DNA from 3 places in the Streptococcus sp. M143 genome. Region 2 is predicted to be linked to each of the others. Evidence: predicted binding sites of a transcription regulator. Region 2 holds the regulator's gene; each other region holds the start of a gene.
The links. The regulator Rex, encoded in region 2, represses fermentation and respiration genes when NADH is low (regulators of the CRP and FNR family bind a similar motif). The targets are predictions, from matches to a motif close to TTGTGAANTANTTCACAA.
Positions count from the first base shown of each region.

Region 1 (4,288 bases), 210 kb from region 2:
ATCAGAAGGATTGATGTCAAATGTGTTCAAAGTATCAAATTGAATGGGGCAAGGTATCATGTGTGTATTGAACAGAAAGACAGAAAGCCCCTATCGTTTTTCTGTGGCAAATCAAAACAGAATGATCTCCTTGTGAAGAATCTAAAGAATGAAACTAAAAACTACCATATTAGAATTGTAATAGATGGATAAGTGTTTAGTTTAAGAAAGGAATGATCATGGATAAACTACAAGAAGTCAGACAAAATGAACAGTTAAGGGCCTTACTGATGATCGAGTGTGATATTTATTTTTATGACAATGTAAGTGAAGTCCAGTTTTCAGGGAACAATGAGGAATACTCTCTTGCCTGTAGGGCATTTGCTCAAGACGGTAGTGGGGGCGAATATGTTTTTCTCGAAGATAATAGCATAGGCTTTATCGGAAGTGAGGGTCAAGTGGGGAGAGTAGCAGAAAGTCTGGATGACTTACTGACATTCCTACTTCATGCAGGTTGTATTTCGGATTTTAATTGTCGGTATCTTTATCAGAACACAGACTTATTGAAAGCATTTTGTAAAGGTTATGTGTCTAAAATACGAGAAAGCTATCAGATTAAGCAGGAAGATTGGGATCAGATACGAGGAAATATGGATCAAAAACTATCACTTGATTTCAACTCTGAAAAACTAGAAGAAGTAGCCATGACATTTTACCGAGCAGCGACAAGGGAGCCTGTATTTTCCTGTAAGTATATCGATGGGGAAGAAGAGTATACCTGCGATCCAGTCTTGTCAGACATTGTAGGATTGTGGACGACAGAACTTGTAGGTATGAGTAGAGAAGAAATCGAAAACTATAAAATTTGATAATGTAAGATGATCATTCAGCTTTAATGGTATTTTTTCAATGTGAGAGGAAGCTGGTCAGTAGGTTGAAAGATCTATCGTATGATATTCTTGGGAGAAATTACCAATATGGCTGGACATGGAATCTTCATAGGAAAATCGGGGAAGTGTTATTTTGGATACCATATTCCACATTTTAGAGAACTAGGTGAAGATGAGGTATAGAGCTTTCGCAGTAGGAAAAATAGATGAGGAGTTGATAATGAATAATCAGATTGACTTGGTACTTCCAAACCTATACGCAGAATTCTTGAGCAAAATCGACAAAGCAGGAGACTTTGTCATAGAGAATACAGGTATTACCTTATATTCGAGGTTAGATTTGCTAGAAAGAAACTCCACCTACCAAATAGAAGAGTGGGAACCTGATTTTTTCCTGATTGGACAAGATGGGGATGTCGCTTTTTTTATAAAGAAAGATTCTGACGACACTATTTATATGAATGATTTGGGGGCATTAGGTTCACTGGAAATGAAACCCATATCTTTGAATATTTTCGAGTTTGTGCAACAAGCGAGTGAACATTATGATGATATCTTCTAATCATTGCAAGTGTTGTTATTTTATCATACGCGTGTGTGGAAGACGTTTTTATGAAAGCATTTGAACATTTTGATTAATGTTAATAAATTTTTAGTAAATGATAATGATTTGGAGAGTGAACAATGAATTTTGATGAGAGTTTACAGCAATACACTTATGAGCATGAGGGAGTGACCTTTGTTTGGGACGAAGAGCCTGATTGTGACTTTATAGATAAAGTTGAACTGTTATCAAAAAATTATCAGGAAAATCTCAATAGAATTATCAACTTCATGCTAGCTGATCTTAAGGAAATGTATGGAGAAGTCAGCGAGGAAGATGTGAAGAACAAGCTGGGGAAACCTATCATTGACTACAATCAAGGAATAGTTAGTTATTGTGAGCAAACCTTCGATGACTGGCACCTATTTGAGTTTGAATTTTTGGATGATCAATTTGAAACATTGAAATGTTTTTCTGTTAATGGGTAAAGGAGAGATTTATGGAATTCCCCCAATGCCTTGATTTTCTTTGTAGAAAACGTATACAAGAAAGGCTTTTCAAAATGCGTGCTTTATGTTATAATATTCACAAATAAAAGTTTTAGGAGTTTTTTATGGTCTCTTCAGAATTTATCTCAAAGATTGAATTTGCTTGTAAGAAGAAAGAAAGTCTTTATAGTCAAAGTAAATTCAAATATGCGATTCGTTCCATGTTTGCAGGTGCCTTTCTAACATTTAGTACAGCTGCGGGTGCAGTTGGTGCTGATTTGATTAATAAAATTGCACCCGGTAGTGGACGTTTCCTCTTCCCATTCGTTTTTGCTTGGGGATTGGCTTACATTGTTTTCTTAAATGCTGAGTTGGTAACTTCCAACATGATGTTTTTGACTGCGGGTAGTTTCTTGAAAAAAATCTCTTGGAAAAAAACAGCTGAGATTTTACTTTACTGTACCTTGTTCAACATCATAGGAGCTTTGATAGCAGGTTGGGGCTTTGCTCACTCAGCAGCCTATGCAAATCTGACTCATGATAGTTTCATCTCAGGGGTTGTAGAGATGAAGTTAAGCCGTTCCAATGAGCTAGTCTTGCTTGAAGGTATTTTAGCAAATATTTTTGTAAATATTGCCATTCTTTCATTCGTTTTGGTGAAAGACGGTGGAGCCAAACTTTGGCTTGTTTTATCAGCAATTTACATGTTTGTATTCTTAACAAACGAACACATTGCTGCGAACTTTGCGTCATTTGCGATTGTTAAGTTCAGTGTTGCTGCAGATTCTATTGCTAACTTTGACATTCCTAATATCCTTCGTCACTGGGGTGTGACCTTTATTGGGAACTTCATTGGAGGAGGCCTCTTGATGGGCTTACCATACGCCTTCCTCAATAAAAACGAAGATACTTATGTCGATTAAAGAAATGAGCACGAGTCAATCGTGCTTTTTTGTTTGAGGTGTAATACTAGTCATAGTTGTTCCTTATATCAAAATATAGAAAAACGGTATTGGTAAAGACTGGCCCAAGATGATACAATATCCGTAATGAAGCTATTTGGAGGTCGTGAAATGACTCGTGAATTTAAATTTGAAACTCTACAATTACATGCTGGGCAGGTGGTTGATCCAGCTACCAAGTCTCGTGCAGTGCCGATTTATCAGACAACATCCTTTGTATTTGATGACACGCAGGAAGGGGCGGATCTGTTTGCCTTGAGAAAACCAGGCAATATCTATACTCGTATCACCAATCCTACAACAGCAGCCTTTGAGGAAAGAATCGCTGCTCTTGAAGGTGGTGTTGGAGCACTAGCGACAGCATCAGGTATGGCTGCTGTAACCTACACTATTTTGGCGCTTGCTCACGCTGGTGACCATGTTGTGGCTGCGTCAACTATTTACGGTGGGACCTTCAACCTCTTGAAAGAAACCCTTCCTCGTTATGGGATCACAACAACATTTGTAGATGTAGATAATTTGGAGGAAGTAGAAGCAGCTATCGGTGACAATACTAAGCTTGTCTTGATTGAAACCTTGGGCAACCCCTTGATTAACATTCCTGACCTGGAAAAATTGGCAGAGATTGCTCATAAACATCAAATTCCACTTGTTTCTGACAATACTTTTGCAACTCCTTACCTGATCAATGTCTTCTCTCACGGTGTAGATATTGCTGTTCACTCAGCAACTAAGTTCATCGGTGGTCATGGTACGACTATTGGCGGTGTTATAGTGGATAGTGGTCGTTTTGATTGGGAAGCTTCAGGGAAATTTCCTCAATTTGTAGAGGAAGATCCTAGCTACCACAACTTGAGCTATACTCGTGATGTTGGTGCAGCAGCCTTTATCATCGCTGTTCGTGTTCAATTGCTTCGTGATACAGGTGCAGCCTTGTCTCCATTTAATGCTTTCCTATTACTCCAAGGACTCGAAACGCTTTCGCTTCGTGTAGAACGCCATATTCAAAACACAGAGAAAATCGTTGATTTTCTTGTTAACCATCCTAAGGTTGAGAAAGTCAACTATCCTAAACTAACAGACAGTCCATATCATGCCTTGGCTGAGAAATACCTTCCTAAAGGTGTAGGTTCAATCTTTACCTTCCATGTCAAAGGTGGAGAAACAGAAGCCCGCAAGGTGATTGATAATCTTGAAATCTTCTCTGACCTTGCAAACGTAGCAGATGCCAAATCGCTTGTTGTCCATCCAGCGACAACCACTCACGGTCAGTTGTCAGAAAAAGATCTAGAAGCAGCAGGTGTCACACCAAACCAAATCCGCTTGTCTATCGGTCTTGAAAATGTAGAGGATTTGATTGAAGATTTGCGTTTGGCCTTGGAAAAAATTTAAAGTAACAGATATAAACAGTGGGTTTCGACTCGC
Region 1 covers NZ_GG730097.1:292,041-296,328, forward strand. The annotation lists gene HMPREF0850_RS08105 (hypothetical protein) at 1-192, shown strand, start outside; gene HMPREF0850_RS08110 (hypothetical protein) at 219-848, shown strand; gene HMPREF0850_RS08115 (hypothetical protein) at 1,090-1,431, shown strand; gene HMPREF0850_RS08120 (hypothetical protein) at 1,554-1,901, shown strand; gene HMPREF0850_RS08125 (formate/nitrite transporter family protein) at 2,027-2,824, shown strand; gene HMPREF0850_RS08130 (O-acetylhomoserine aminocarboxypropyltransferase/cysteine synthase family protein) at 2,975-4,255, shown strand.
Region 1: a site for Rex is predicted at 1,987-2,004, ahead of HMPREF0850_RS08125 (formate/nitrite transporter family protein). Genes of this name have one in related genera too.

Region 2 (4,288 bases):
AATACTGGACGTACTTTCTCAGAAGCAGCAAAAATCGTCGAACGTGAAGGTGCAACTGAAATCTATGCGGTATCCAGTCATGGTCTCTTTGTAGAAGGCGCTGCTGACCTTCTTGATGCTACTAACATCAAAGAAATCCTTGTGACAGACTCAGTAGCCACAAAAGAAAGAACTCCGAAAAATGTGTGCTACATTACCGCTAGCGAATTGATTGGTGATGCCATCGTCCGTATCCACGAAAGAAAACCAGTTAGCCCACTCTTTGCATATAATAAAAAGGAATAAGGTGATTCTTTGATTTATTTGGACAATGCTGCCACTACTCCAATGTCAGCAGTAGCTATCGCAGAAATGACCAAGGTCATGCAAGAAACTCATGGTAATCCTTCTAGTATTCATAGTCATGGTCGGCAGGCTGGTAAACTGCTCCGTGAAGCCCGTCAGGAGTTGGCTCACCTACTTGGAACCAAGCCACAACGAATCTTTTTCACATCTGGCGGTACAGAAAGTAACAATACCGCTATTATCGGCTATTGTCTCCGCCATCAAGAGCGTGGAAAACACATCATCACGACAGCTATTGAGCACCATTCTGTGCTTGAGACCATTGATTACCTGGTGCAACATTTTGGCTTTGAAACGACCATCATCCAACCAGTAAATCAAGAAATCACTGCGCAGCAAATTCAAGAAGCGTTACGTGACGATACCATTCTAGTTTCTACCATGTATGCCAATAATGAAACGGGTAGTCTCTTACCTATCGCTGAAATTGGACATATTTTAAAAGAGCATCCTGCTGCTTATCATGTTGATGCTGTTCAAGCTATCGGAAAAATCCCTATCCATCCTGAAGAATTAGGAATTGATTTCCTTAGTGCTTCCGCTCACAAGTTCCATGGACCAAAAGGAGTTGGCTTTCTTTATGCTTCTTCCACGGGCTTTGATTCCTACCTTCACGGTGGCGATCAAGAACAAAAGAAACGGGCTGGAACAGAAAACCTTGCTGCCATCGTCGGTATGGTTGCTGCCCTCAAAGAAGACTTGGATCATCAGGCCGAGCATTACCAAAAACTAGAGGGATTAAAAACTGCTTTTCTTGGTGAAATTGCGGAACTCGACTTCTATCTCAACGAAAGCAAACACCAACTTCCTTATGTTTTCAACATTGGCTTTCCTGGTCAAAAAAATGACTTACTCTTGCTTCGGTTAGACCTTGAAGGAATCTCAATCTCAACTGGTTCAGCCTGTACTGCTGGTGTTGTGCAGACCAGTCATGTACTCGAAGCTCTTTATGAATCGGATTCCCATCGTTTAAAAGAGTCTGTCCGTATTAGTCTGTCCCCTCTTAATACCGAGAACGAACTGAAACAACTGGCACAAACCTTAAAAAATATTATTGGAGATTAACCTAATGGCATTCGAAAAAACCATTAAACTACAAAACTGCCGCTACGACTATACACTTAGTCCATCTGTAAAAAAGTTTACACTAAAAGACAATACTTTCTTTGAAACAAAAGTCGGAAACTACGAACTGACTCGTCTACTTGAAAAAGTTCCTAATAGTGGTGAAGGTTTCCTACTAAAAATTATCATCAACAAAGAGCTTACAGGTGTTAAAATTAATATCACTGACAAATCAGGTCTTCGTTTGGTCAATATCTTTAAATCTGAAGAACACCATATCCACCAAGAGAAATTCTACTTCCTCATGGACAGTTTAGTAGAACGCGGTATCTTCACTAAAGAAGAAAGATAGTTTGCTATGTATCGTCTCACATATAAAGATAGCTATCAGGTAGAACGCACACTTGAATTTTCCGATTACGAAGAGCTTATGCTATCACTATCAGGCTGTGTCACCCTGCCCGACACTCTCCTAATCAGCTCCTTAACACTGAATGATAAAGTGATTTATCAAGGATTAGTTGGCGATCTCTACCGTTTTTTATCACAAACTAATTTTTCAGATTAAAACTAAGATTTTCTTAGTTTTTTCTTGTTTTTGTTGATTTTTTTCACAAGGTTTCTATAAAATAGAAGAATAGAAAGGTTGTGATTTTGTGAAAGATAAACAGTCTGCTATTCCAAAAGCAACAGCAAAAAGACTCTCTCTTTACTATCGAATTTTCAAGAGATTTCATGCAGAAAAAATTGAACGTGCCAACTCTAAGCAAATTGCAGAGGCTATCGGTATCGATTCTGCGACTGTCCGTCGAGATTTCTCCTATTTTGGTGAACTTGGTCGTCGTGGATTTGGTTATGATGTCAAAAAATTGATGACGTTTTTTGCTGATCTCCTAAATGATAACTCGATTACTAATGTTATGTTGGTTGGAATCGGAAATATGGGACACGCCCTTCTCCACTACCGCTTCCACGAGCGTAACAAGATGAAAATTATCATGGCCTTTGACCTAGATGACCATCCAGAAGTTGGGAGCCAGACACCTGATGGAATTCCAATCTATGGTATCTCTCAGATTAAAGAAAAGATCAAAGAAGCAGATGTCAAAACTGCTATCCTAACTGTTCCAAGTGTTAAATCACAGGAAGTTGCTAATCTTTTGGTCGATGCGGGTATAAAAGGTATTCTTAGTTTTTCACCCGTCCATCTCCACCTTCCAAAAGATGTAGTCGTTCAGTATGTCGATTTGACAAGCGAACTCCAAACTCTCCTCTATTTTATGCGTAAAGAGGATTAGAAAGCGAAAGCATTTATGAAAAAACCAGTTATTGGGATTACAGGAAATGAAAAAGCTCATCCAGATGATGATGTCATGATGAGCTATGCGGCAAAAGGCTTTGTTGAAGGAGTCAAGGACGCTGGCGGAATTCCAATCATCCTACCGATTGGTGATCAAGAAATGGCTGCCTATTACATCAGTATCATTGATAAGCTTATCCTAACGGGTGGGCAAAATGTTGATCCAAAATTCTATGGTGAACCAAAGGCTATTGATAGTGATGACTATCACCTTCAAAGAGATATTTTTGAACTAGCACTTATCAAAGAAGCCATCAAGCAGAAGAAACCAATTTTCTCTGTTTGTCGGGGTACTCAACTTTTCAATGTTGCTATGGGGGGCACACTTCACCAAGATATTGAAGATCATTGGCAGGACTGTTCAGCCGAATACACGACCCAACGCCTCGTAACGGAACCTGATACCATTCTCCGAGAAATCTACGGAGAAATCTCTCATATCAACTCCTTCCACCATCAGAGCATTAAAGATCTAGCTCCTAATCTTAAGGTTGTAGCACATGATCCTAAAGATGGAATAATTGAGGCTGTGACAACTACGGACGGATTTCCTTATCTTGGTGTTCAATGGCATCCTGAATTTCTCTTTGAGAACCGCCCCAAGGATAAAACACTATTTGACTATGTTGTTAACGAACTCTAAATCAAATCCGTCTTTTCACGGTAACTAAAGTAATCCGAGTGAGAGACAATCAGGTGGTCCAAGAAAACAATCCCCATCAGTTCGCAGGCTTCCTTGACTAGCTTAGTGACATGATCATCATTTCGACTAGGAGATACAGCACCAGATGGATGATTGTGAACGAGAATCACAGAGGTAGCCATATGCTTCAAAGCATAGTGAAGGATTTCCCTCGGTTCAGCAATGCTGCGTGTCGCAGAGCCGATAAAAATAGTTTGCTGATGGATGATTTGATTTTGAGTATTGAGATAGAGCGCCACTAGGTGCTCTTGTTTTTTGTCACCAAGTTCCTGTTGCATTTTCTTTGCTAGCTTTTGACTACTGAGAATACTTTCCATCTCAAGGGTTTCATGTTTGTGAATACGATGTCCCAGTTCAATCACAGCTTGTAGTTCAATGGCTTTAATACGTCCAATACCAGACAGACTTTGCAATTCCTGCAGAGTCATTTTTTTCAAATCAGTTAAGCTGTTGAGACTATTCAAGACTTTTTGGGCAATTTCAAAAACGTTTGCTTGACGCGTTCCTGTTCTGAGCAGAATAGCTAGTAACTCTTGATTGCTCAGAGCCTCTACTCCTTCTTTAACCAGTCTTTCTCTCGGTAAAAGTGAATCTTCTTGGAATGAAATACTATACATAAAAATCCTCCTCACTTTATTATTCGTGAGAAGGATGGAAAATTAGATTTTTTTCTCAATTGGGGCTACACTGGCTAGGAGTTTTTTCAGCCCTACTTCTGGGAAATTGATTTTTAGTTCCTGAGTATCACCGCTACCTGAGACTTCCAGAACAGTTCCCTCTCCCCATTTCTTGTGAAGTGCAATATCTCCAATAGA
Region 2 covers NZ_GG730097.1:501,065-505,352, forward strand. The annotation lists gene HMPREF0850_RS09050 (ribose-phosphate diphosphokinase) at 1-285, shown strand, start outside; gene HMPREF0850_RS09055 (cysteine desulfurase family protein) at 295-1,410, shown strand; gene HMPREF0850_RS09060 (DUF1831 domain-containing protein) at 1,415-1,762, shown strand; gene HMPREF0850_RS09065 (DUF4649 family protein) at 1,769-1,978, shown strand; gene HMPREF0850_RS09070 (redox-sensing transcriptional repressor Rex) at 2,067-2,708, shown strand; gene HMPREF0850_RS09075 (gamma-glutamyl-gamma-aminobutyrate hydrolase family protein) at 2,724-3,413, shown strand; gene radC (RadC family protein) at 3,410-4,090, opposite strand; gene pcrA (DNA helicase PcrA) at 4,133-4,288, opposite strand, start outside.

Region 3 (4,288 bases), on a different contig from region 2:
TAACTTCAGAAATAGGACTATGAAAAGAGACAGGATTTCTCCTGTCTCTAGGCTGATAAACGATTATTTACGACGTCCTGGACGTTCTGCATAACCATAGTAAGCATCTGCCATGATTTCTTCCATGTCAGCTACCATTGGCAAGCGTGGGTTAGCAGGTGAACATTGGTCTTCATAAGCAAGCAATGCAATTTCATGCAAGCTGTCTTTCCAAGCTTTTTCATCGATTCCAAAGCCTTTGAAGTTCATTGTAATTCCGACTGCTTCACCAAGATCGTAAACTGCTTTGGCATAAGCTTCAACCGCTTCTTCTGGAGTTGAGTGAGGCAATCCAAGCATTTTCGCGATGTCTTGGAATTTCTCATCAGCTTTCCAGTAGTTGTACTTAGGCCATGTAGTTGTCTTAGATGGGCGAGTACCGTTGTAACGGATAACGTATGGAAGCAAGATTGCGTTTGTACGTCCGTGAACAGTATGGTGAACACCACCAATCTTGTGGGCCATTGAGTGGCTCATACCAAGGAAGGCATTGGCGAAGGCCATACCAGCCATTGTAGACGCATTATGCATTTTCTCACGAGCTTCTGGATCAGCTGTCTTAACTGATTTTTCCAACCATTCAAAGACAAGTTTGATTGTTTGAAGCGCAATACCGTCTGTGTAGTCGTTGGCAAAGTTTGAAGTGTAGGCTTCAGTCGCGTGAGTCAAGACGTCCATACCTGTGTCAGCTGCGATGAAGTCTGGAACTGATTCAACCAAAGCAGGGTCAACAATCGCAATCGTTGGTGTCAATGAGTAGTCAGCCAATGGGTATTTGCGGTTGTTTTTCTTATCAGAGATAACGGCAAATGGTGTTACTTCTGAACCTGTACCTGAAGTTGTTGGGATACCGATGTACTTCGCTTTCTTACCAAGTGATGGGAAGCGGAAGGCACGTTTACGGATATCCATGAATTTTTGAACCAAGTCACGGAAGTCGATTTCTGGTTGTTCGTAGAAGAGCCACATTACTTTGGCCGCGTCCATTGGAGAACCACCACCAAGAGCGATGATTGTATCTGGTTCAAATGCTTTCATCACTTCAGCACCACGTTCTACAGTTGTGATGTCTGGATCTGGTTCAACATCTGAGAATACTTGGATAGTTACACGATTGCTACGTGCGTTCAATTGATCAATAACACGTTGAACAAAGCCAAGTTTTTCGATAGATTTGTCTGTAACAATCATAACGCGTTCAATATCTTCACATGTTTGAAGGTATTGGATAGAATTGCGTTCGAAGTAAATTTTTGAAGGAACTTTAAACCATTGCATATTATTTCTACGTTTCCCTACTTTCTTGATGTTTAGAAGGTTGATCGCACTTACGTTATCACCGACTGAGTTGTGTCCATATGAACCACATCCAAGTGTCAATGATGGAATGAAGGCATTGTATACGTCACCGATACCACCGAAAGTAGATGGAGAGTTCCAGATAATACGCATAGCTTTGATTTCTGTACCAAAGCGTTTAGCAAGAGCTTCGTCTTTTGTATGGATGGCTGCTGAGTGACCAAGTCCGTTAAACTCAACCATTTGACGAGCTTTTGTAAGACCGTCTTCTGTATCTTCAGCTTTTAGGACAGCGATAACTGGTGACAATTTTTCACGAGTCAATGGTTCTTTTGGTCCTACTTCTGCACATTCTGCAGCCAAGATGTTTGTTCCTTCTGGAACGCTGAATCCTGCTTGTTCTGCAATCCATGCTGCTGGTTTACCAACGATGTTTGCATTTAGTTTAGCGCCTGCACAGTTCTTGCTGTTGGCTTTCACACCGAAACAGAATTCTTCAAGAAGGGCTTTTTCTTTTTTGTTTACAAAGTAAGTGTGGTATGATTTGAATTCTTCTACAAATTCATCATACACTTCTTTATCAATGATAACCGCTTGCTCCGATGCACAGACCATACCATTATCAAATGATTTAGACATGACGATGTCGTGAGCAGCTTGACGGAGGTCGGCAGATTTTTCTACATAGGCAGGAACGTTTCCGGCACCTACCCCAAGAGCTGGTTTCCCACATGAGTAAGCCGCCTTAACCATGGCATTACCACCAGTTGCAAGGATAGTTGCAACACCTTCGTGGTTCATAAGCGCTCCAGTTGCTTCCATAGATGGTTCTGTAATCCATTGAACACAGTTTTCAGGTGCTCCAGCCGCGATAGCTGCATCACGAACGATTTGTGCTGCGTGAGCAGAAGACTCTTGAGCTGATGGGTGGAAAGCGAAAACGATTGGGTTACGTGTTTTCAAAGCAATCAATGATTTGAAAATAGCTGTTGATGTTGGGTTCGTTGTTGGAGTGACACCACACACTACACCGACAGGTTCTGCAATTTTAGTCAAGCCTGTAACTGGATCATCTTCGATAACACCGACAGTTTTAACACCACGCATATTATTCACTACGTGTTCACAGGCAAAAAGGTTTTTTGTAGCCTTGTCTTCAAATACACCACGACCAGTTTCTTCAACTGCATGTTGAGCAAGAATTCCGTGCGCATCAAGAGCTGCAACTGAAGCTTTCGCTACGATGTAGTCAACTTGCTCTTGATTCAACTTGCGCATTTCATCAAGCGCAACCAAGGCTTTTTTCACTAACCCGTCGACATGCTTTTCAGCAGCGAGTTGTTTTTCCTCAGGTGTTAACGTTTTTTTATCAGCCATATTGTCCTCCATAGCCTTCAAGGATTTAATCCTTTGTTAATTTTTTCACAATTTTATTATAACTCTTTTTCAAGACTTTGTAAACCGTTTCATAAGCATTTCACAAAGAAATTTTATGAGATTGTGAACTTTTTCTCAATACACCTGCGCAATAGAGTTTTGTCTGGATGATTGTGAAATTATGAAAAATATTTTTTTATTTCACAAAGTTTTTTCTCGTTGATAATCAGACATCGACTCCATTTTCAGAAAGCGCTTTCTTTTCCGTTTTTGAGAATAGCCCCCTAATCTGGAGACTATTGTTTTTGTTGAAAGACGCCTTGTTTAAAGCTGCCTTCATAGACAACTTCCTGCTCGGTAGTCAACTTCCCTTGACCTTCAGCCTGGCCATTTACAAAATCGCCTTCATATTTCCAGCCATCTTTTGATTGGAAAGTCCCTTTTCCATTAAAGGCTCCATTATTGAAATCACCTGTATATTGATCACCATTTTCAAAGGTCAGGGTTCCTTGACCATTCATCTTTCCTCTTACCACGGTTCCATCATAAACAAGTGCACCATTATCAAGTGTCAGAACACCCTGTTTAGGTGTGTTTAATAGAAAAACTGACACGGCACAGATAGCGATTAGAAAGACTGTTGCAATCTCTATACGCGGGCGAGTTAGATAAACTCGATATTTTTCAAAGATTTCTTTAAACTTTTCCATTGTCACTCTCATTTTCTAATCGATCTAGCCAGCTTTGACATCCACTTGTGATACGAGCATAGGTTTCCTCAAAATCTCCTGTATACCAAGGATCTGGAACACTTTCAGATGCAAAAGAGTAGATTTTATGCTGGAATTCCTGAGGACACATTTGACGCAAATCAGAAACATTTGAAGCATCCATACCGATAATATAATCAAACGACTCAAAGTCTTCTCTGCCAATTTGAAGCGATGTTTTGTCTTTGTCATAAGGAATCTGATACTGCTGGAAAATCCCTTGCGTTCCCTTATGAATCGGATTACCATGTTCCCAAGACGAAGTTGCACGACTCTCGACTTGGTAATTGCTCGTCATGGATTTCATCACAAACTCTGCCATAGGGCTGCGACAGATATTTCCTAAGCACACAAATACTATTTTTTTCATCCCTTTTCCTCTCATATCATAGAAAAACGGGAGTGATAGGATCCCGTTTTATTCTTCGATTGCTCCGCTTTCGTCGATAACTGCTCCCTCTGGTGTCACAGCTTCTTTTAGTGGCAACACTGTCTTGATGGCAGCTAATTCAAAAGTCAAATAAACACCATCTACGTCTAGTACGATTGTTCGTTTCTCAGTATCTACTTCATCAACGGTACCATAAAGTCCACCAATTGTAATGACTTCATATCCTTTTTGAAGCTTGTTCAAGCTTTCCATACGCTTTTGAGCTTGTTTCTTTTGAGAACGTTGCATAAAGAACATCAAGGCCATCATTGCTACTAACATGATTAAAAAAGTAATATTTGGATTCATTGTTTTCTCCTTTGTATTTTACATAGGACTACTATATCAAATTTCAACTACTTTTACAAGGTTG
Region 3 covers NZ_GG730100.1:6,207-10,494, forward strand. The annotation lists gene adhE (bifunctional acetaldehyde-CoA/alcohol dehydrogenase) at 64-2,715, opposite strand; gene HMPREF0850_RS12335 (MORN repeat-containing protein) at 3,012-3,425, opposite strand; gene HMPREF0850_RS12340 (low molecular weight protein-tyrosine-phosphatase) at 3,412-3,855, opposite strand; gene yajC (preprotein translocase subunit YajC) at 3,904-4,224, opposite strand.
Region 3: a site for Rex is predicted at 2,749-2,766, ahead of adhE (bifunctional acetaldehyde-CoA/alcohol dehydrogenase). Genes of this name have one in related genera too.